DNA from 2 places in the Burkholderia stabilis genome. Region 2 is predicted to be linked to the other one. Evidence: predicted binding sites of a transcription regulator. Region 2 holds the regulator's gene; the other holds the start of a gene.
The links. Region 2 encodes LexA, which represses DNA repair genes until DNA is damaged. Its sites were predicted from a motif close to ACTGTATNNNNATACAGT; they were not measured.
Positions count from the first base shown of each region.

Region 1: imuA (translesion DNA synthesis-associated protein ImuA) is a predicted target of LexA. The motif match lies at 4,478-4,495, and genes of this name have one in related genera.

Region 1 is NZ_CP016442.1:3,099,725-3,109,818, forward strand. It holds gene BBJ41_RS14470 (MetQ/NlpA family ABC transporter substrate-binding protein) at 1-701, shown strand, start outside; gene BBJ41_RS14475 (VF_A0006 family four-cysteine protein) at 810-1,118, opposite strand; gene BBJ41_RS14480 (ABC transporter substrate-binding protein) at 1,449-2,411, shown strand; gene BBJ41_RS14485 (ABC transporter permease) at 2,554-3,450, shown strand; gene BBJ41_RS14490 (ABC transporter ATP-binding protein) at 3,452-4,246, shown strand; gene imuA (translesion DNA synthesis-associated protein ImuA) at 4,509-5,216, shown strand; gene BBJ41_RS14500 (Y-family DNA polymerase) at 5,149-6,645, shown strand; partial or broken gene BBJ41_RS14505 (PHP domain-containing protein) at 6,652-7,863, shown strand; gene BBJ41_RS14510 (error-prone DNA polymerase) at 8,077-10,094, shown strand, end outside.
Region 2 is NZ_CP016442.1:864,433-874,526, reverse strand. It holds gene BBJ41_RS04095 (DUF2939 domain-containing protein) at 1-630, opposite strand, end outside; gene BBJ41_RS04090 (hypothetical protein) at 660-995, opposite strand; gene lexA (transcriptional repressor LexA) at 1,029-1,676, opposite strand; gene BBJ41_RS04080 (sulfate ABC transporter substrate-binding protein) at 1,941-2,978, shown strand; gene cysT (sulfate ABC transporter permease subunit CysT) at 3,100-3,993, shown strand; gene cysW (sulfate ABC transporter permease subunit CysW) at 3,990-4,940, shown strand; gene BBJ41_RS04065 (sulfate/molybdate ABC transporter ATP-binding protein) at 4,954-6,012, shown strand; gene BBJ41_RS04060 (CysB family HTH-type transcriptional regulator) at 6,088-7,014, shown strand; gene BBJ41_RS04055 (DUF805 domain-containing protein) at 7,470-7,856, shown strand; gene BBJ41_RS04050 (sugar ABC transporter substrate-binding protein) at 8,133-9,083, shown strand; gene BBJ41_RS04045 (sugar ABC transporter ATP-binding protein) at 9,230-10,094, shown strand, end outside.

The sequences.
Region 1 (10,094 bases), 1.7 Mb from region 2:
GCCCGGATTCGGAAGTGTGGCAACTCGTGCAGAAGGTCGCGAAGGAGAAGGAAGGCCTGAACGTGAAGGTCATCGAGTTCAACGACTACGTGCAGCCGAACGCGGCGCTCGATTCGGGCGACCTCGACGCGAACAGCTTCCAGCACCAGCCCTACCTGGACAGCCAGGTGAAGCAGCGCGGCTACAAGCTCGTCAGCGCCGGCCTGACCTACATCTCGCCGATGGGCGTGTACTCGAAGAAGTTCAAGTCGCTGAAGGACCTGCCGCAAGGCGCGAAGCTCGCGGTGCCGAACGATCCGTCGAACGAGAACCGCGCGCTGCTGCTGCTGCAGACGCAAGGCGTGATCAAGCTGAAGTCGGGCGCCGGCACGGGCGGCAACAACGCGACGGTGCTCGACATCGCCGAGAACCCGAAGAAGCTGAAGATCTCCGAGCTCGACGCCGCGCAATTGCCGCGCGTGCTGTCGGACGTCGACGCGGCCGTGATCAACACGAACTACGCGATCGCCGCGAACCTGCAGCCGACCAAGGACGCAATCGCGCTCGAATCGCTGACGAGCCCGTACGCGAACCTGATCGCCGTGCGCTCGAAGGACAAGGATCAGCCGTGGGTGAAGAAGCTGGTCAAGGCGTACCAGTCGCCGGAAGTGAAGGAATTCATCAAGAAGCAGTTCAAGGGCTCGATGGTCGCGTCGTTCTGAGCGCCGCACCCGTCTTACCGCTGAACGCAAAGGGCCTGCATCGCGCAGGCCCTTTTTCATTGGCGCGGCCGGCGGACGGCCGCGCGACGCTTGGTGTTCAGCGCCGGCTCACATCTCGCCGCGCCGCGAGCAGATCGACATGATCTGCTGGATCGCGTAGTTGTCCCGCACGCCGGGCAGCGACTGCACGACGCATTCATGAAAGCGCCGCTCGCGCGGCAGCAGCATCGCGTTGTTGCGGTACAGCGCGTCGCAGGACCGCTGGATCAGTTGTGCCGCCGCGCCGTTGCGGCTTTCGCGCAGCGCGTTGAGCATGCAGTCGTCGTATTGCGCGCTGCCGTCGGTCAGCGCGAACGCCGCACCCGGCATCGTCAGCGCAGCGGACGCGAATGCGATTGCACGGAGCCCCCGTTTCATGTGCCCTCCGAAGGAGTGGATTGGGTCGGCCGACAGCATAACGTAAAGCCTCGACCGCGGCTGACGCGTTGCGCCGATGCCGGCAGGAGCCGCCGCCGGCCGGGCTTCGCGCGCGATTGAACGGCACCGGCAGGCGCGGCGATCCGGTGCGTTGCGCGAAAGCGCGGAGTCAGGCGGTGGTCTGCGGAAATGGTATCCTCGTGCGTTCGCCGCTGCACGCCTTCCCGGGGCGCGCGCGGGCCGATCGCCGCCGTCATGCGCGGCGGCGCCCGCATGACGGCGGCGGGAATCCATCATCCAGAACCGACACAATACGGGGGAGACTCACCCATGAAGTTCAAGACTTTCGCGATCCGTTCGATCACGGCCGGCGTGGCCGCACTCGTGCTGGCAGGCGCCGCGCACGCGCAGACCGTCAAGGTGCTGTCGATCGTCGACCATCCTGCGCTCGATGCGATCCGCGACGGCGTACGCGCCGAGCTGAAGGCGGAAGGTTACGGCGACGACAAGCTCAAGTGGGAATACCAGAGCGCGCAGGGCAATACGGGCACGGCCGCGCAGATCGCGCGCAAGTTCATCGGCGACCAGCCCGACGTGATCGTCGCGATCGCGACGCCGGCCGCTCAGGCGGTCGTCGCGTCGACGAAGAGCGTGCCGGTCGTCTATTCGGGCGTCACCGATCCGGTCGCCGCGCAGCTCGTGAAGGGCTGGGGCCCGTCGGGCACCAACGTGACGGGCGTGTCCGACAAGCTGCCGCTCGATCGCCAGGTCGCGCTGATCAAGCGCGTCGTGCCGAATGCGAAGACGGTCGGCATGGTCTACAACCCGGGCGAGGCGAACTCGGTCGTCGTCGTGAAGGAGCTCAAGGAGATCCTCGCGAAGCAGGGGATGACGCTGAAGGAAGCGGCCGCGCCGCGCACCGTCGACATCGGCCCGGCCGCGAAGAGCCTGATCGGCAAGGTCGACGTGATCTACACGAACACCGACAACAACGTCGTGTCCGCGTACGAAGCGCTCGTGAAGGTCGCGAACGAAGCGAAGATTCCGCTCGTCGCCGGCGACACCGACAGCGTGAAGCGCGGCGGCATCGCGGCGCTCGGCATCAACTACGGCGACCTCGGCCGCCAGACGGGCAAGGTCGTCGCGCGCATCCTGAAGGGCGAGAAGCCGGGCGCGATCGCGTCGGAGACGAGCAGCAACCTCGAGCTGTTCGTGAACACGGGCGCGGCCGCGAAGCAGGGCACGACGCTGTCGCCGGATCTCGTGAAGGAAGCGAAGACGGTCATCAAGTAAGCCGCGGCCGGCCCGACGCCGCGCTTGCAGGCCCGAACCGGGCCTGAACGAAACCGCCGGACGGGCGGCTCCCACCCGGGGCCGCCCGTTCGCTTCACCCGGCCGTACACGTCCGGCCGGGAAGCAACAGGATTTCCCCATCATGTCTCTGTTCTCGTTTATGGGCGCCCTGGAGATCGGACTGATCTTCAGTCTCGTCGCCCTCGGGGTGCTGATCTCGTTTCGCATCCTCAACTTCCCCGACCTCACCGTCGACGGCAGTTTTCCGCTCGGCGGCGCCGTTGCCGCGACGCTGATCTCGGCCGGCTACGACCCGTTCAGCTCGACCTGCATCGCGATCGTCGCGGGCGCGGTGGCCGGCTTCATCACGGGCTGGCTCAACGTACGCCTGAAGATCATGGATCTGCTCGCCAGCATCCTGATGATGATCGCGCTGTATTCGGTGAACCTGCGGATCATGGGGCGGCCGAACGTGCCGCTCATCACCGAGCCGACGATCTTCACCGTGCTGCAGCCCGACTGGATGCCCGACTACATGCTGCGCCCGGCGCTGCTCGCGATCGTCGTCGTGGTCGCGAAGCTCGGCCTCGACTGGTTCTTCTCGTCGCAGCTCGGCCTCGCGATGCGCGCGACCGGCGCGAACCCGCGGATGGCGCGTGCGCAAGGCATCGCGACCGGCCGCGCGACGCTCGCCGGGATGGCGCTGTCGAACGCGCTCGTTGCGCTCGCAGGCGCCTTGTTCGCGCAGACGCAGGGCGGCGCGGACATCTCGATGGGGATCGGCACGATCGTGATCGGGCTGGCCGCCGTGATCATCGGCGAGACGCTGCTGCCCGCGCGCCGGCTCGTGCTGACGACGCTCGCCGTCGTGCTCGGTGCGATCGTCTACCGCTTCTTCATCGCGCTCGCGCTGAACAGCGAATTCATCGGCCTGAAGGCGCAGGATCTGAACCTCGTGACGGCCGCGCTCGTCACGATCGCGCTGGTGCTGCCGGCGACGCGCAAGAAGCTGTTCGCGCGCAAGAACGGAGGGGCATGACATGCTGTCCGCACAAGACCTGAAACTCACGTTCAATCCCGGCACGCCGATCGAGACGCGCGCACTGCGCGGGCTGTCGCTCGAGATTCCCGACGGCCAGTTCGTCGCGGTGATCGGCTCGAACGGCGCCGGCAAGTCGACTTTCCTGAATGCGGTCAGCGGCGACCAGCGCGTCGATTCGGGGCGGATCTCGATCGACGGCGCGGACGTCACGCGTCAGCCGGCGTGGGACCGCGCGCACCTCGTTGCGCGCGTGTTCCAGGATCCGATGGCCGGCACCTGCGAGGCGCTGACGATCGAGGAGAACATGGCGCTCGCGACGGCGCGCGGCGTGCGGCGCGGCTTCCGGGCCGCACTCGACCGGCCGTCGCGCGAGCTGTTCCGCGACAAGCTGCGGCTCCTGAACCTCGGCCTGGAAAACCGGCTGACCGACCGGATCGGGCTGCTGTCGGGCGGCCAGCGGCAGGCCGTGAGCCTGCTGATGGCGTCGCTGCGGCCGTCGCGGATCCTGCTGCTCGACGAGCACACGGCCGCGCTCGACCCGAAGACGGCCGCGTTCGTGCTGGAGCTGACCGCACGCATCGTCGCCGAGAGCAAGCTGACGACGATGATGGTCACGCACAGCATGCGGCAGGCGCTCGACTACGGCGACCGCACGGTGATGCTGCACCAGGGGCAGGTCGTGCTCGACGTGTCGGGCGACGCGCGCCGCGGGCTCGACGTGCCGGATCTGCTGCAGATGTTCGAGAAGGTGCGTCACGAGCAGCTCGACGACGACGCGTTGCTGCTCGGTTGACGGACGGCGCGCGGGCCGGCGCGGTGCGGGGTGTCGCATCGCGCCGGTTTGCGTGACGGTCCGGCCAGGCGATTCGGTTCGTGTGCGTCGCATCGGGCCGGATGGTCGTGACGGGCGTTGGGGCGGCATGATCCGGCCGCGCTCCGTCCGGCGGGCCGGCTTTCCTCCTGTTTTCCTCTGACAAAAACCGGTTTCGCACCGGTGCTGTGCGACGCGAGCGCATTGCCATATACTGTATATCCATACAGTTGTGGGTGGCGTCATGCTCGCATCCTCCATTTCTCCCGAATCCCTTCATCCGTCCCTTTGGCGCGGCTCCCAGCTCGCGCGCGGCGGCCCGCGCACGGTCGAGACCGGCTTTGCGCCGCTGTCTACCGAGCTGCCGGGCGGCGGCTGGCCGATCGGCGGGCTCGTCGAACTGCTGGCCGCGCAGCCTGGCTGCGGCGAGATGCGGCTGCTCGCGCCTGCGCTCGCACGCACCGTCAGCGCGCGGCGCCCGCTCGCGCTCGTCGCGCCGCCGCAATCGCCGCATGCGACCGCGCTCGCCAGTCTCGGCGTGCCGGCCGATGCGCTGCTGTGGCTGCGCGCCGGTAGCCGCACCGATGCGTTGTGGGCCGCCGAGCAGGCGCTCAAGACCGGCTGTTGCGGCGCGCTGCTGCTCTGGCAGGACGCGCGGCCCGACGCACTGCGGCGCTTGCATCTCGCGGCCGCGCGCACGGGCGACACGCTGTTCGTGATGCTGCGCCCGCTGTCGGCCGCACGGCAGCCGTCGCCGGCCGTGCTGCGCGTTGCGCTGTATCCCGTGCCGGGCGGCGTGTCGCTCGATATCGTCAAGCGTCGCGGGCCCGCGCGCGGCGAGCCGCTCGTGCTCGACCTGCCGTCGCCCATCGTGGAGAGCCGCTATGCGCGTCTTGCTCGGCATCCATCTGCCGCGCCTGCCGCTCGACGTGTGCGCCCCGCCGCCGTCTGACGGCGCGGCGGACGACGCAGACGACGCAGGCTGCGCGGTGCTCGAGCAAGGCATCGTGCTGATCGCCGATGCGGCCGCGCGCCGGCACGGCGTGCGCGCGGGCATGAAGCGCGGCGGCGTGCTGACGCTCGCGCCCGAGACGCAGCTCGTCGAACGCGATCCCGCGCGCGAGGCCGATGCGCTGCGCGCGGTCGCGCTCGCGTTGCTGCGCTTCTCGCCGTGTGTCGCGCTCGACGACGAAGCCACGCTGATCGTCGACGTCGGCCCGAGCCTGCGTCTGTTCGGCGGGCTGCCGTCGCTGTGCCGGCAGGTGCGCACGACGCTCGCGGCGCTTGGTTATGCGGCGCGCCTGTCCGCCGCGCCGACCGGGCACGGTGCGTGGCTGCTCGCACGCATGTCGGCGCGCGCGCACGTCCGGCGCCGCGTGGCCGGCCACGCGGCGCTCGTCCGCTCGCTCGACAGGCTGCCCTGCGTGTTGTTGCCCGATGCGCGTCCGTATGCGGGCTGGTTCGACGGCCTGGGTTGCCGCACGCTCGCCGATCTGCGCAACTTGCCGCGTGCGGGGCTGCAGCGCCGCTGCGGCCCCGCGCTGCTGGCCGCGCTCGATCGCGCGTACGGCGATGCGGTCGAGCCGCTTGCGTGGATGGCGGTGCCGCCCGTGTTCGACGTGCGGCTGGAATTGCCGGAGCGTGTCGAATACGCGGAAGCCGTGCTGTTCGCCGCGCGGCGGCTCGTCGTGCAGCTGTGCGGCTGGCTGGCCGCGCGGCAACTCTCGCTGGCCGCGATGACGTTCGATCTCGAGCACGAGCGCGGCCGCCAGGCCGTGCCGCCGACGCCGCTCGAACTCGCATTCGCCGCACCCGTGCGCGACGAGGCGCACTTCATGCGGCTGCTCGGCGAGCGGCTCGCGCGTGTCGAACTGCCGGCCGCGGTGATCGCGGTGCGCCTGAAGGCCACGCGTGTCGAATCGGTCGCACCGCCGGCCGACGATCTCTTTCCCGAGCCGGGCGGTACGCGCGAGACGCGTGCGCGGCTGTTCGAGCTGCTGGTCGCGCGGCTTGGCGCGGAGAACGTGCTGCGCGCGGCGCCCGTCGCCGATTACCGGCCCGAGGCCGCGAACCGCTGGCTGCCGCTCGATGCGCAGGCCGGCAAGCAGGCCGGTGGTCCGCCGGCCACGCCGCCGCGTCCCGCGTGGCTGCTGGCCGAGCCGCTGCCGCTGTTGATGCGTGAGAACCGGCCGGTGTTTCATACGCCGCTGAGGATGATGTCGTCGCCGGAGCGGATCGAGGCCGGGTGGTTTGACGGTCAGCTTGCCGAGCGCGATTACTACGTGGCGCAGGACGAAGAGGGCGCGTGCTACTGGGTGTTCAGGGAGCGGACGAGCAGCCAGGCTGACCCGCACTGGTTTTTGCACGGTCTGTTCGGGTGAGCCGCGATGGTTTCGGAATTCAGTTTGCTGCCCGATTACGCGGAGTTGTTCTGCCGCTCGAATTTCTCGTTCCTGCATGGTGCGTCGCACGCGGAGGAGTTGGTCGCGCGCGCGGTGGAACTTCACTACCGCGGGATCGCGATTACCGACGAATGCTCGCTCGCAGGCGCGCCGCGCATGCATGTCGCGGCGAAGGCGAAAGGGCTGCCGCTCATCATCGGTTCGTACTTCGAGGTGACGCCGGACGATGTTCCGCCCGGCCATGATCCGGGCCCCGGTGCGTTCGGGCTCGTGCTGCTCGCGCAGAACCGCGAGGGCTACGGCAACCTGTCCGAGCTGATTTCGTGGCGGCGGATGGAAGCGCCGAAGGGGACTTACACGCTGACGTCGCACATGCTGTCGAGGCCGCCCGAAGCGTTCGCGCACCTGCGCGGCATGCCCGACTGCTTCGCGATTCTCGTGCCCGCGTATCCGGTGCGCGCCGATGTACTCGATGCGCAGGTCGCGTGGTTTCGTGCGACGTTCGGCGAGCGGGCTCGGCTCGGGCTCGTGCAATTGCAGCGCGCGCTGGATGGCGTGCAGCGCGAGGAGATTCGCGAGGCGGGCGAGCGGCGCGGCGTGCGTGTTGTTGCGCTCGGCGACGTGACGATGCACAAGCGTTCGTGCAAGGGGCTGCAGGACGTGATGACGGCGATTCGCGTCGGGATGCCGGTGTCGGAGTGCGGGTATGCGCTTGCGCCGAATGCGGAGCAGCATCTGCGTTCGCGCGGGCGGATCGCGAAGCTTTTTTCGTCGGAGGAGATTGCGGAGACGTGTGCGATTCTCGACGCGTGTCATTTCGCACTCGATTCGCTGCGCTACGAGTATCCCGACGAGATCGTGCCGAAGGGGCTCACGCCGACGAGCTACCTCAAGCAGGAGACTCAGGACGGCGCACTGCGACGTTACTCCGGAAAGGTGCCCGAGCACGTGCAGGAGCGGATCGACTACGAGCTAAGGCTGATCGAGAAACTACATTACGAACCGTTCTTCCTGACCGTCTACGACATCGTCAAATATGCGCGCAGCCGGAACATCCTGTGTCAGGGTCGAGGCTCGGCGGCGAACTCGGTCGTCTGTTATTGCCTGGGCATCACCGAGGTGAATCCCGAGCAGAGCACGATGCTGTTCGAGCGTTTCATCAGCGAGGAGCGCGGTGAGCCGCCCGACATCGACGTATATAGCCCCCTTTTTTCTACCGATGAGCCGAATGCTTGCCTGTTAGCCTTTTGCCTTGGTACTTCACCACCTTAGATGAATCGGTAGATATACGGAATCAATCGGGATAGCGCGAAAGAGCATCGTTTTCCAGGGCGTTGGCGCACACAGTGCGCTCGGATGTCTGAGGGATGCCCTGTTCGATGGAAATGTTCTGCATCGGTTGTACATCTCATGGCCACATTGCCTCTCTCGTTGCCGGCATATGCCGAGCTCTTCTGCTTATCGAACTTCACTTTCTTGGAAGGGGCTTCGCATGCGGAGGAGCTGGTCAAGCGAGCCGCTCAACTGGGTTACTCTGGGATTGCCATCACAGACGAATGCTCTTTGGCGGGGGTTGTCCGGGCGCATGTAGCTGCCAAGGATCTAAATTTTCCGTTGGTCATCGGGTCATACTTCAAGTTGACTCAAGCCGATTCGTCGCCTGCCCTTGACCTGATCTTGCTTGCCCAGAACCGCGAAGGGTACGGCAATCTGTCCGAGCTCATCACGCTGGCACTCATGCGATCACCCAAAGGTGGATATCGCCTCACGCCACAGGACCTCTCGAAACCGGAGAAGGCGCATGCCCATCTGAGAGGCATGCCAGGATGCCTCGCGATCTTGATCCCCAAGTTCCCCGCGAAGCCGGAAGCGCTGGACGCTCAAGTTGAGTGGCTGTTGGAGACGTTCCCAGGGCGTGCATGGGTCGGCCTATGTCTGCATCAGCGCGCAATGGACAATCCCCATGCTGGTGTTGTCGAGCACATAGCGTATGGCAACGGTGTCCCAGTAGTTGCGGTCGGGCATGTAACCATGCATGTCCGTTCCAGGAAGCCGCTGCAGGACACAATGACGGCGATCCGTATAGGCAAGCCCGTCGCAGAATGCGGCTATGAGCTTGCACCGAATGCCGAGCAGCATCTGCGGTCGCGGATGCGCTTGGCGCATCTCCATCATCCAAACGCGTTAAACGAGACGGTCGCGATTCTTTCACGTTGCGGGTTCTCGCTCGATGAGTTGCGTTACGAGTACCCCGATGAACTAGTGCCGGCTGGGCTCACACCAACTGAATATCTGCGGCAGGAAACATACATTGGAGCGCATCGTCGCTTCTCGAGCGGCATCCCTCTCAACGTGCAGACGCAGCTCGAACATGAGCTCGAACTCATCACGGATTTGAGCTATGAGCCATATTTTTTGACGGTGTACGACATCGTCAAATTTGCGCGCAGCGAAGGAATTCTTTGTCAGGGACGTGGGTCAGCAGCCAATTCTGCGGTCTGTTATTGCCTTGGCATAACGGAGGTGGACCCTGCGCGATCGACGATGCTGTTTGAACGATTTATCAGCCGGGAACGCAATAGTCCACCCGACATAGATGTCGATTTCGAGCATCAAAAAAGAGAAATCGTTATGCAATACATCTATCGAAAGTATGGACGTGACCGCGCAGCTATCGCTGCTGCTGTATCGACATACCGTGCGCGAGGTGTGCTGCGGGACGTAGGGAAAGCAGTCGGTGTTGATGCTCAGATTGTCGATCGAGTTGCCAAGGCGCACCACTGGTTCGACGGCACGGCAGATTTGCTCGAGCGATTTTCAGAGTCAGGGCTGGATCCATCGGCACCCATCATTCAAACTTGGGCATCGCTGGCCGCGCAGCTGCATGGTTTTCCTCGACATCTTTCCCAGCACTCCGGTGGCTTTGTGATCAGTCGAGGCAAGTTGTCACGCCTTGTACCGATCGAGAACGCGGCAATGCAGGACCGTAGCGTGATTCAGTGGGATAAGGATGACCTTGAGTCGCTCGGGTTGCTCAAAGTGGATGTGTTGGCGTTGGGAATGCTGAGCGTCATTCGCCGTGCGCTTGACCTCATATCCCTGCACCGTGGTGAACCGTTTGAGATGCAGGATATCCCGTCAGAGGATCCGGAGACGTATGACATGATCTCTAACGCGGATACGATTGGCGTATTTCAGATCGAGTCGAGAGCGCAACAGTCGATGTTGCCACGATTGAAGCCACGGACGTTCTACGACCTCGTGATTGAGGTGGCGATCGTGCGTCCTGGTCCGATTCAAGGTGGTGCTGTCCATCCGTATTTGAAGCGACGTCAAGGAATAGATCCGGTTAGCTATCCGAGCAAGGATCTGGAAACAGCACTAGCTCGAACGCTCGGCGTGCCGATTTTCCAGGAACAAGTGATGCA
Region 2 (10,094 bases):
GCGCTGGTAGGTCACGACGAATTCGTCGATGTTCCGGTAGCCGGCGCTTGTTTGCTGCTGATGCGGCGGATGTGCTGCATCGCTCGGGCTGGCTGGTGCGGGAGTGGCCGGTGCCGGCGATGATGCGGCCACGGAAGCCGTGTCGCTGCCGGGAGCGGTTGCGCTTGCAGGCACCGGGCCGGCCTGCGTTGAGGCCGACGCATTGCCCGATGAAGTGCCTTGCGGCAGGTTCGACCATTCGGGCGGACGCTCGCCCGGATTGCCGCGCGGCGGCAATCCGCTCATCAGCGCGGCCACGCCCTCCGGGGTGGCGTACGCGTCGACCAGCGGGCCGATCAGCGCGGACCCGATCAGCGCACCGATCATCGCGAGCGGATTGTTTTTCTTCACCGCGTCGATCCGGCGCATCAACTCTTCCGTGACCTGCTGCTTCAGGCTGATGCGCAGCGACGGAAAATCGACATACTCACTGATGGCCTGCGCATCGCGCGCATCGATCGCCGATTTCAGGCGACCGAGCGCGACGTACGGTGACGCGTATGCGTAGCCGATCGCCGCCACGACGGCGATGGCCAGCACGACGATCAGCAAGGGCTTGAGCCGCCATGCGCGGCCCGACGATCCAGTCACGTTGCCTCCGGTGCGGACATGTTCCGCAATCAGAGACCGCCTTGCGCGGCCGATCGTTCCTCCGCGATGCAGCGATCGATCATCCGGCACACGGCATCGATCGTGCCGACCATGATCAGGCGCGAACGACCGTGATAGACGCGTACCGGCGCGCGGCGCGCGGGTTCCGCGTGATTCAGGCCGGCGTTCAGCGATACCCGCGCGAAAGCGGGCAGCGCCGATGGCAGCAGCGACGCCTGCCGTTCGACTGCGACTTCTTCTTCCACAGGCGCTGCCGCGGACAGCGGTGCGCAGGGTGTGCGGCCGCGCAGGTGACGCAGGCGACCGAATTGACGGAAAGGCAGCAGGCGGGCAAGGCGTTCCATGATGTTCTCCTCAGCGAGACGGAATGCGGAATGTCAGAGTTCGCCCGAGCGGATCAGCCCGACGGCGATGCCTTCCAGCGCGAATTCCGCGCTGCCGGCCTTGACGAAGATGTTTTCGTAATCCGGGTTCTCCGCGATCAGCTCGAGACCGCCCGGACGGCGCATCAGGCGCTTGACCGTGACGTCGTCGCCGAGACGCGCGACGATGATCTGGCCGTCCTTCGCTTCCGTGCGCTTCTGCACGGCGAGGAGGTCGCCGTCGAGAATGCCGGCGTCGCGCATCGACAGGCCGCGCACCTTCAGCAGGTAGTCGGGCTTGCTGGAGAACAGCGCGGGATCGCACGCGTAATGGTGCGAGATGTGCTCCTGCGCGAGGATCGGGCTACCTGCCGCGACGCGGCCGACGAGCGGCAGCGACAGCTGCATCAGGCCGGCGTGCGGCAGCGTGAACTGGTGCGGGGAATCTTCGAGGCCGAGCAGGCGGATGCCGCGCGACGCGCCGGCGGCCAGCTCGATCACGCCCTTGCGTGCCAGCGCACGCAGGTGCTCCTCGGCCGCATTCGGCGAGCTGAAGCCCAGTTCGGCCGCGATCTCGGCGCGGGTGGGAGGGAATCCGGAGCGCTCGATCGCGCGACGGATCAAGTCGAACACTTGCTGCTGACGGGCGGTGAGTTTGGTCATGGCTCAACTGTATGGATAGACAGTGAGCTGTATTTTTATACAGTACTTCGCGAATTTCAAGTGTTACTTGAGGTTCGACGCGATCACGCCGGTTCCGGCGTGATTTCGCGACGTCCGGACGCCGGTTCATCTGCCGCAACCGTCCATCCAGTATGCGTTAGCACTTTTGAGTATTAAAAAATGAGGAACGATTATTTTTAATCATGTAACCCGTTCGTTAGACTGGCCCGACATCGCAATACCGACAACACTGGAGAACCAAGGATGGCGAAGCGCAATACGGGGCTGGTGGGCGGAGTGGGCCGCCTGATCGCAACACTCGCGCTGGGCGCGGCGGCGGCGCTGGGCGTCGCGACGCACGCGCAGGCCGATACGACTTTCCTGAACGTGTCGTACGACCCGACGCGCGAGCTGTATCAGGATTTCAACCAGGCGTTCGGCAAGGAGTGGAAGGCGAAGACGGGCGAGACGGTCAACTTCAAGCAGTCGCACGGTGGCTCGGGCGCGCAGGCGCGTTCGGTGCTCGACGGCCTGCAGGCCGACGTCGTCACGCTGGCGCTCGCGTACGACATCGACGCGCTCGCGAACAAGGGGCTCGTGAACAAGGACTGGCAGAAGCGCCTGCCCGACAACGCGTCGCCGTACACGTCGACGATCGTGTTCCTCGTGCGCAAGGGCAATCCGAAGGGGATCAAGGACTGGGAAGACCTGACCAAGCCGGGCATCTCGATCGTCACGCCGAACCCGAAGACGTCGGGCGGCGCGCGCTGGAACTACCTGGCCGCGTGGGCGTATGCGCAGCACAAGCCGGGCGGCAACGAGCAGACGGCGAAGGAATTCGTCACGAAGCTCTACAAGAACGCAGGCGTGCTCGATTCGGGCGCACGGGGCGCGACGACGAGCTTCGTGCAGCGCGGGATCGGCGACGTGCTGATCGCGTGGGAAAACGAGGCGTTCCTGTCGGTGAAGGAGTTCGGCACCGACAAGTTCGAAATCGTCGTGCCGTCGGTGAGCATCCTGGCCGAGCCGCCCGTCGCGGTGGTCGACAAGGTGGTCGACAAGAAGGGCACGCGCAAGCTGGCCGAAGCGTACCTGAACTTCCTGTACAGCCCGCAGGGCCAGGAGATCGCGGCGCGCAACTACTACCGGCCGCGCTCGAAGAACGTGCCGGCGGAGCTGACGAAGCAGTTCCCGAAGCTGAAGCTGTACACGGTCGACGATACCTTCGGCGGCTGGACGAATGCGCAGAAGACGCATTTCGCGGACGGCGGCGTGTTCGATTCGATCTACAAGCCGCAGTAACGCCATAACGACAGCGGCGCGCCACGACAGCGCGCCGCCCCCCGACGGGCCGCCGGCGCAATTCATCGCGCCGGCGTTTGCGTCGGGCCCATGAGAAGCATCGACCCAGCAAGAGCATCCGATGACGACGTACACCTTTCGCAAGCCGAGCGCGCTGCCCGGTTTCGGCGTGACGCTCGGCATCACGGTGGCTTATTTGAGCCTCGTGGTGCTGATTCCGCTCGCCGCCACGTTCCTGAAGACCGCGACGCTGTCGTGGGACCAGTTCGTCACCGCCGTCACGTCGCCGCGCGTGCTCGCGTCGTACCGGCTGACGTTCTCGGCCGCGCTCGGCGGCGCCCTGATCAACGCCGTGTTCGGCTTCCTCGTCGCGTGGGTGCTCGTGCGCTACACGTTTCCGTTCAAGCGGCTCGTCGATGCAATCGTCGACCTGCCGTTCGCGCTGCCGACGTCGGTCGCGGGCATCTCGCTCGCGGCCGTCTACGCGACCAACGGCTGGGTCGGCCAGTATCTGGCGCCGCTCGGCATCAAGATCGCGTTCACGCCGGCCGGCGTGCTGGTCGCGCTGACCTTCATCGGGCTGCCGTTCGTCGTGCGCACCGTACAGCCGGTGCTCGAGGATTTCGAGCGCGAGCAGGAAGAGGCCGCAGCGTGCCTCGGCGCATCGCGCTGGCTGACGTTCCGCCGTGTCGTGCTGCCGGCCGTGCTGCCGGCGCTTCTCACCGGTTTCGCGCTCGCGTTCGCGCGTGCGCTCGGCGAATACGGCTCGGTGATCTTCATCGCCGGCAACGTGCCGATGAAATCCGAGATCACGTCGCTGCTGATCATCACGAAACTCGAGCAGTACGACTACGCGGGCGCGACCGCGCTCGCGGTCGTGATGCTGGTCGTGTCGTTCCTGATGCTGCTGCTGATCAACACGCTGCAGTGGTATCTGCAGCGCCGCACGAGCAAGGGCGCAAGCGGCCCCGCGCCGGCAACCGTCACCGCAACTGCCGCAGGAGGCCAGCAATGAGCCAGGAGGCCACCGTCGTGCTGAAAACCCCGCCATCGGCCGAGCGCGGGCGCGCCGCGAACCGGCTCGATCCCGTCAGCGAATCGCGCGTGGTGCGCTGGCTGCTCACGGGCATCGCGCTGGCGTTTCTCGCGTTCTTCCTCGTCGTGCCGCTCGCGGCGGTGTTCGTCGAGGCGCTGCGCAAGGGCGTCGGCTTCTATCTCGAGTCGCTGGCCGATCCCGACGCGTGGGCGGCGATCAAGCTGACGCTGACCGTCGCCGCGATCGCCGTGCCGCTGAACCTCGTGTTCGGCGTGTGCGCGTCGTGGGCGATCGCGAAATTCGAATTCCGCGGCAAGGCGCTGCTGACGACGCTGATCGACCTGCCGTTCTCCGTGTCGCCGGTGATCTCGGGTCTCGTCTACGTGCTGCTGTTCGGCGCGCAGGGCTGGCTGGGACCGTGGCTGCAGGATCACGACGTGCAGATCATCTTCGCGGTGCCGGGCATCGTGCTCGCGACGATCTTCGTGACGTTCCCGTTCGTCGCGCGCGAGCTAATTCCGCTGATGCAGGCGCAAGGCACCGACGAGGAAGAAGCCGCGCGCGTGCTCGGCGCGTCGGGCTGGCAGATCTTCCGCCGCGTCACGCTGCCGAACGTGAAGTGGGGCCTGCTGTACGGCGTGATCCTCTGCAATGCGCGCGCGATGGGCGAGTTCGGCGCGGTATCGGTCGTGTCGGGCCACATCCGCGGCGTGACCGACACGATGCCGCTGCACGTCGAGATCCTGTACAACGAATACAACTTCGCGGCGGCGTTCGCGGTGGCGTCGGTGCTGGCGTTGCTCGCACTCGTCACGCTCGCGCTGAAGCTGCTCGCCGAGCGTCATCTTGCCGCCGAACTGGCCGGCTCGCGCGACGCCGTTCCCGCACATGCCGGCCCCGTCGCCGCCGTTTCGTCGAAATCGTAAAGAGGCAACCAGAATGGGTATCACCGTCCGTAACCTTCAGAAGCGCTTCGGCGATTTCACGGCGCTCGACAACGTCTCGCTCGACTTCCCGCCCGGCGAGCTGGTCGCGCTGCTCGGGCCGTCCGGCTGCGGCAAGACCACGCTGCTGCGCGTGATCGCGGGCCTCGAGCACGCGGATGCGGGCCAGGTCGTGCTGCAAGGGCTCGACGTCGCGTCGGTCGGCGCGCGCGATCGCCAGGTCGGTTTCGTGTTCCAGCACTACGCGCTGTTCCGCCACATGACGGTATTCGAGAACGTCGCGTTCGGGCTGCGCGTAAAGCCGCGCCGCGAGCGGCCGTCGGAAGCCGTGATTCGCGACAAGGTGCACGAGCTGCTGAAGCTGGTGCAGCTCGACTGGCTCGCGCAGCGCTATCCGTCCGAGCTGTCGGGCGGCCAGCGCCAGCGCATCGCGCTCGCCCGCGCGCTCGCGGTCGAGCCGAAGGTGCTGCTGCTCGACGAGCCGTTCGGCGCGCTCGACGCGAAGGTCCGCAAGGAGCTGCGCGGCTGGCTGCGTCGTCTGCACGACGACCTGCACATCTCGACGATCTTCGTCACGCATGACCAGGAGGAGGCGCTCGAGGTGGCGGATCGCATCGTCGTGCTGAATCGCGGCCACGTCGAGCAGGTCGGCAGCCCGCAGGACGTCTATGATCATCCGCAGAGCGCGTTCGTGTACGAGTTCCTCGGCGCGGCGAACCGGCTGCCGGGCACGGTCGCCGGGCGCGGTTTCGTCGCCGAGGGCGCGGCTGCGCCGATCGAGGTCGACGCCGATTTCGCGGGCCCCGCGAACGCATACGTGCGGCCGCACGACCTGCAGCTCTGGCCGGCGGGCGAAGGGCACCGCGACGGCATCGCGGTGGACGTGCGCCGCGTGATTCCGCTCGGCGGGTCGGTGCGCGTGGAGCTCGAGGCGCGTGCGGGCGGCGCGCTCGAGGCGGAACTCGATCGCGACGCATGGCGTGCGCTGTCGCTGCAGGTCGGCGATGGCGCGACGGCCGTGCCGCGCGCGGTGCGCGTGTTTCCCGCGCGTTGACGACAGAATGCAGGGCAGGGGGCGGAACGCGCGCCAATCAAATAATCAAACAACGACAGCCTAAGAGGCATACCCATGAATTTTCAGCAATTGCGGTTCGTGCGCGAAGCGGTGCGCCAGAACATGAACCTGACGGAAGTCGCGAACGTGCTGTACACGTCGCAGTCGGGCGTGTCGAAGCAGATCAAGGATCTCGAGGATGAGCTGGGCGTCGACATCTTCATCCGGCGCGGCAAGCGGCTGACGGGGCTCACGGAGCCCGGCAAGGCCGTGCACCAGCTGATCGAGCGGATGCTGCTCGACGCCGAGAACCTGCGCCGCGTCGCGCGCCAGTTCGCTGACCAGGACAGCGGCCACCTCGTCGTCGCGACGACGCACACGCAGGCGCGCTACGCGCTGCCGAAGGTGATCCGGCAGTTCACCGACGTGTTCCCGAAGGTGCATCTCGCGCTGCGCCAGGGCAGCCCGCAGCAGATCGCGCAGATGATCCTGAACGGCGAGGCCGATCTCGGCATCTCGACCGAGGCGCTCGATCGCTATCCGGACATCGTCACGTTCCCGTGCTATTCGTGGCACCACACGGTCGTCGTGCCGAAGGGCCATCCGCTCGTCGGCCGCGAGAACCTCACGCTCGAGGAAATCGCCGAGTACCCGATCATCACGTACGACCAGGACTTCACGGGCCGCTCGCACATCGACCAGGCGTTCACGCAGGCGGGGGCCGTGCCTGACGTCGTGCTGACCGCGATCGACGCGGACGTGATCAAGACCTATGTCGAGCTCGGGATGGGGATCGGCGTCGTCGCGGCGATGGCCTACGACCCGCAACGCGACACGGGGCTCGTCGCGCTCGATACGCAGCACCTGTTCGAGGCGAGCACGACGCGGGTCGGGCTGCGCAAGGGCGCGTTCCTGCGCGCGTATGCGTACCGGCTGATCGAAATGTTCGCGCCGCACCTGAACGAAGCGGAAATCGCGGGGCTGTTGCGCGAAGCCGTCTGACGGCGACGCGACGCGGCGCGGCGCTTCGCGTCGCGTATGCGCAAGGCCATGCGCAGGGCGGCGGCAATGGATTTGCCGTCGTCGTATCCGGCCGACTCGCCGCGCATCGACCGCAGCCGTGGTGCCCATTCCCGATTCGCCACAAGCAGGCGATCGACCCGCGTTCGCCCGCCGACAGAAAAACAAGACGGCAGGTTCGAACGGTTCGCTTTGGCGCATATCGCGCAGGCCATTCTTCGGTAGATATGCTTCAATGCGCGTAAATGCAGAAGGTCGGGCATTCGCACCGCACCACGGCTGAACCGTCCCGACCGGCGCCTGCAACGCGCAACGCCGGCACGACGCGCCAAAGGCAAAACCGGCGGACCATTCCCGATCGGAAAACCCGCGACGGATTGCCGGCTTCGGCGCATTCGCGGACCTATCGCGCAACACGCACGCCGACGAGGTATTCAATGAATCTGAAGTGGTTTCTCTTTTCCTTCGAAGGCCGGACCGGACGCCTGCCGTGGTGGATCTACGCGCTGGTTTCCGCGTTGGTCAGCGCGTTCTTCGATGCGGGTTCCCGCGGTTCGTCGAACGACGACCTGCCGCTGCTGGCGATGCTCGTGCTGTTCGCGATCGCGGTCGTCGCGGTATGGTCGTCGATCGCCGTCGGCGTGAAGCGGCTGCACGACATCGACAAGTCGGGGTGGTGGATGCTGCTGATCTTCGTGCCGATCGTCGGCGCGATCGCGCTGTTCGTGATGAATGGCTTCATCGCCGGCACGCCGCACGCGAACCGCTTCGGCGAGCCGCCGTCGTCCGGTGAAGACGAACCGGCGTCGCAGGACCCGGCCTGATACGCGCTCCGAATAAACCCTTAAATATTGATCAGACAGGTTGCACGTCGTCGCGAATCGGTACAGCATAGCCGTCACGCCGCCGGCGTCCAGCCGGCGGCGGCGCGTAACGACAACACGCGCCAGGCAGTCGGCCGTCTGCCTCGCTTCCATTCCGTGGTACCGACAGCAGCATTGATGGCCATTGCCCGGGTAGTGTGGCGCAAACGTTTGCTCACATTAAAACAACACTCAAACAACCGTCCGGCCCATCGGGCCAGTCGCCAGGAGATGTGTATGAATGTCCTCTTTCGTCGTCGCTTCCTGACCGCCGCGCTTGCCGCCGTCGCGGTCGCCGCCGCTCCGGCCGTCCACGCACAACCGGCCGGCAAACCGAAGGTTGCGCTCGTGATGAAGTCGCTCGCCAACGAGTTCTTCCTGACGATGGAAACGGGCGCGAAGGAATACCAGAAACACAACGCGGGCCAGTTCGACCTGATCACCAACGGCATCAAGGACGAGACCGATACCGCGAACCAGATCCGCATCGTCGAGCAGATGATCGTATCGAAGGTCGACGCGATCGTGCTCGCACCGGCCGATTCGAAGGCGCTCGTGCCGGTCGTGAAGAAGGCGGTCGACGCGGGCATCATCGTCGTGAACATCGACAACCGGCTCGATCCCGACGTGCTGAAGGCGAAGAACCTGAACGTGCCGTTCGTCGGCCCCGACAACCGCAAGGGCGCGCGCAAGATCGGCGACTATCTCGCGAAGAAGCTGAAGGCGGGCGACCAGGTCGGCATCGTCGAAGGCGTGTCGACGACGACCAACGCGCAGCAGCGCACGGCCGGCTTCCAGGACGCGATGAAGGCGGGCGGGATGAAGGTCGTGTCGGTGCAGTCCGGCGAATGGGAAATCGACAAGGGCAATGCGGTGGCTGCCGCGATGCTCAACGAATACCCGAACCTGAAGGCGCTGCTGTGCGGCAACGACAACATGGCGATCGGCGCCGTGTCGGCAGTGCGCGCGGCCGGCAAGCAGGGCAAGGTGTACGTGGTCGGCTACGACAACATCAACGCGATCAAGCCGATGCTGAAGGACGGCCGCGTGCTCGCGACCGCCGATCAATACGCGGCGAAGCAGGCCGTGTTCGGCATCGACACGGCGCTCAAGGCGATCGCCGAGCATCGCAAGCAGGCCGACATGTCCGGCGTGGTCGAGACGCCGGTGGATCTCGTGACGAAGTAACGCCGCGCCGGAGCGGCCGCCGCCCTCAAGAATCCGGCGCGGCGGCCGTTATCCCGGGGTGAGCGCGATCACGGCCACTGCATGCACATGCACTTGTGAGCGTCACACCCGCGCGCCGCGTGCGCGCGGCCGCAACCAGGATCGCGATGGAACCGACCTTCCAACCCTCCCGTTCAGCCTCCCCCGTGCTGTCCGTATCCGGCATCGGCAAGACCTATGCCGAGCCCGTGCTCGCCGACGTCACGCTGACGCTCGCGGCGGGCCAGGCGCTCGCGCTGACGGGCGAGAACGGGGCCGGCAAGAGCACGCTGTCGAAGATCATCGGCGGGCTCGTCGAACCGACGGCCGGCACGATGCAGCTCGGCGGCCACGCGTATGCGCCGGCGAGCCGCAAGCAGGCCGAGGCGCTCGGCGTGCGCATGGTGATGCAGGAGCTGAACCTGCTGCCGACGCTGACGGTCGCCGAAAACCTGTTCCTGAACCGCCTGCCGCGGCGCTTCGGGATCATCGACCGCGCGCGGCTGCGCGAGGACGCGCGTGCCGCGATGGCGCAGGTCGGGCTCGACGCGGTCGATCCCGACACGCCCGTTGGCGCGCTCGGCATCGGCCACCAGCAGATGGTCGAGATCGCGCGCAACCTGATCGGCGATTGCCGCGTGCTGATTCTCGACGAGCCGACCGCGATGCTGACCGCGCGCGAAGTCGAGCTGCTGTTCGAGCAGATCGACCGGCTGAAGGCGCGCGGCGTCGCCATCGTCTACATCTCGCACCGGCTCGAGGAACTCGCGCGCGTCGCCGAGCGCGTCGCGGTGCTGCGCGACGGCCGGCTCGTTCATGCGGGCGACATGGCGGCGACGACGTCCGACGGGCTCGTCACGCTGATGGTCGGGCGCGAGATCGGCGAGCACATCGATCTGGGCGAGCGCCGTATCGGCGCGCCGCGGCTCGTGGTATCGGGCCTCACGCGCGGGGCCGCGGTGCGGGACGTATCGCTCGAAGTGCGCGCGGGCG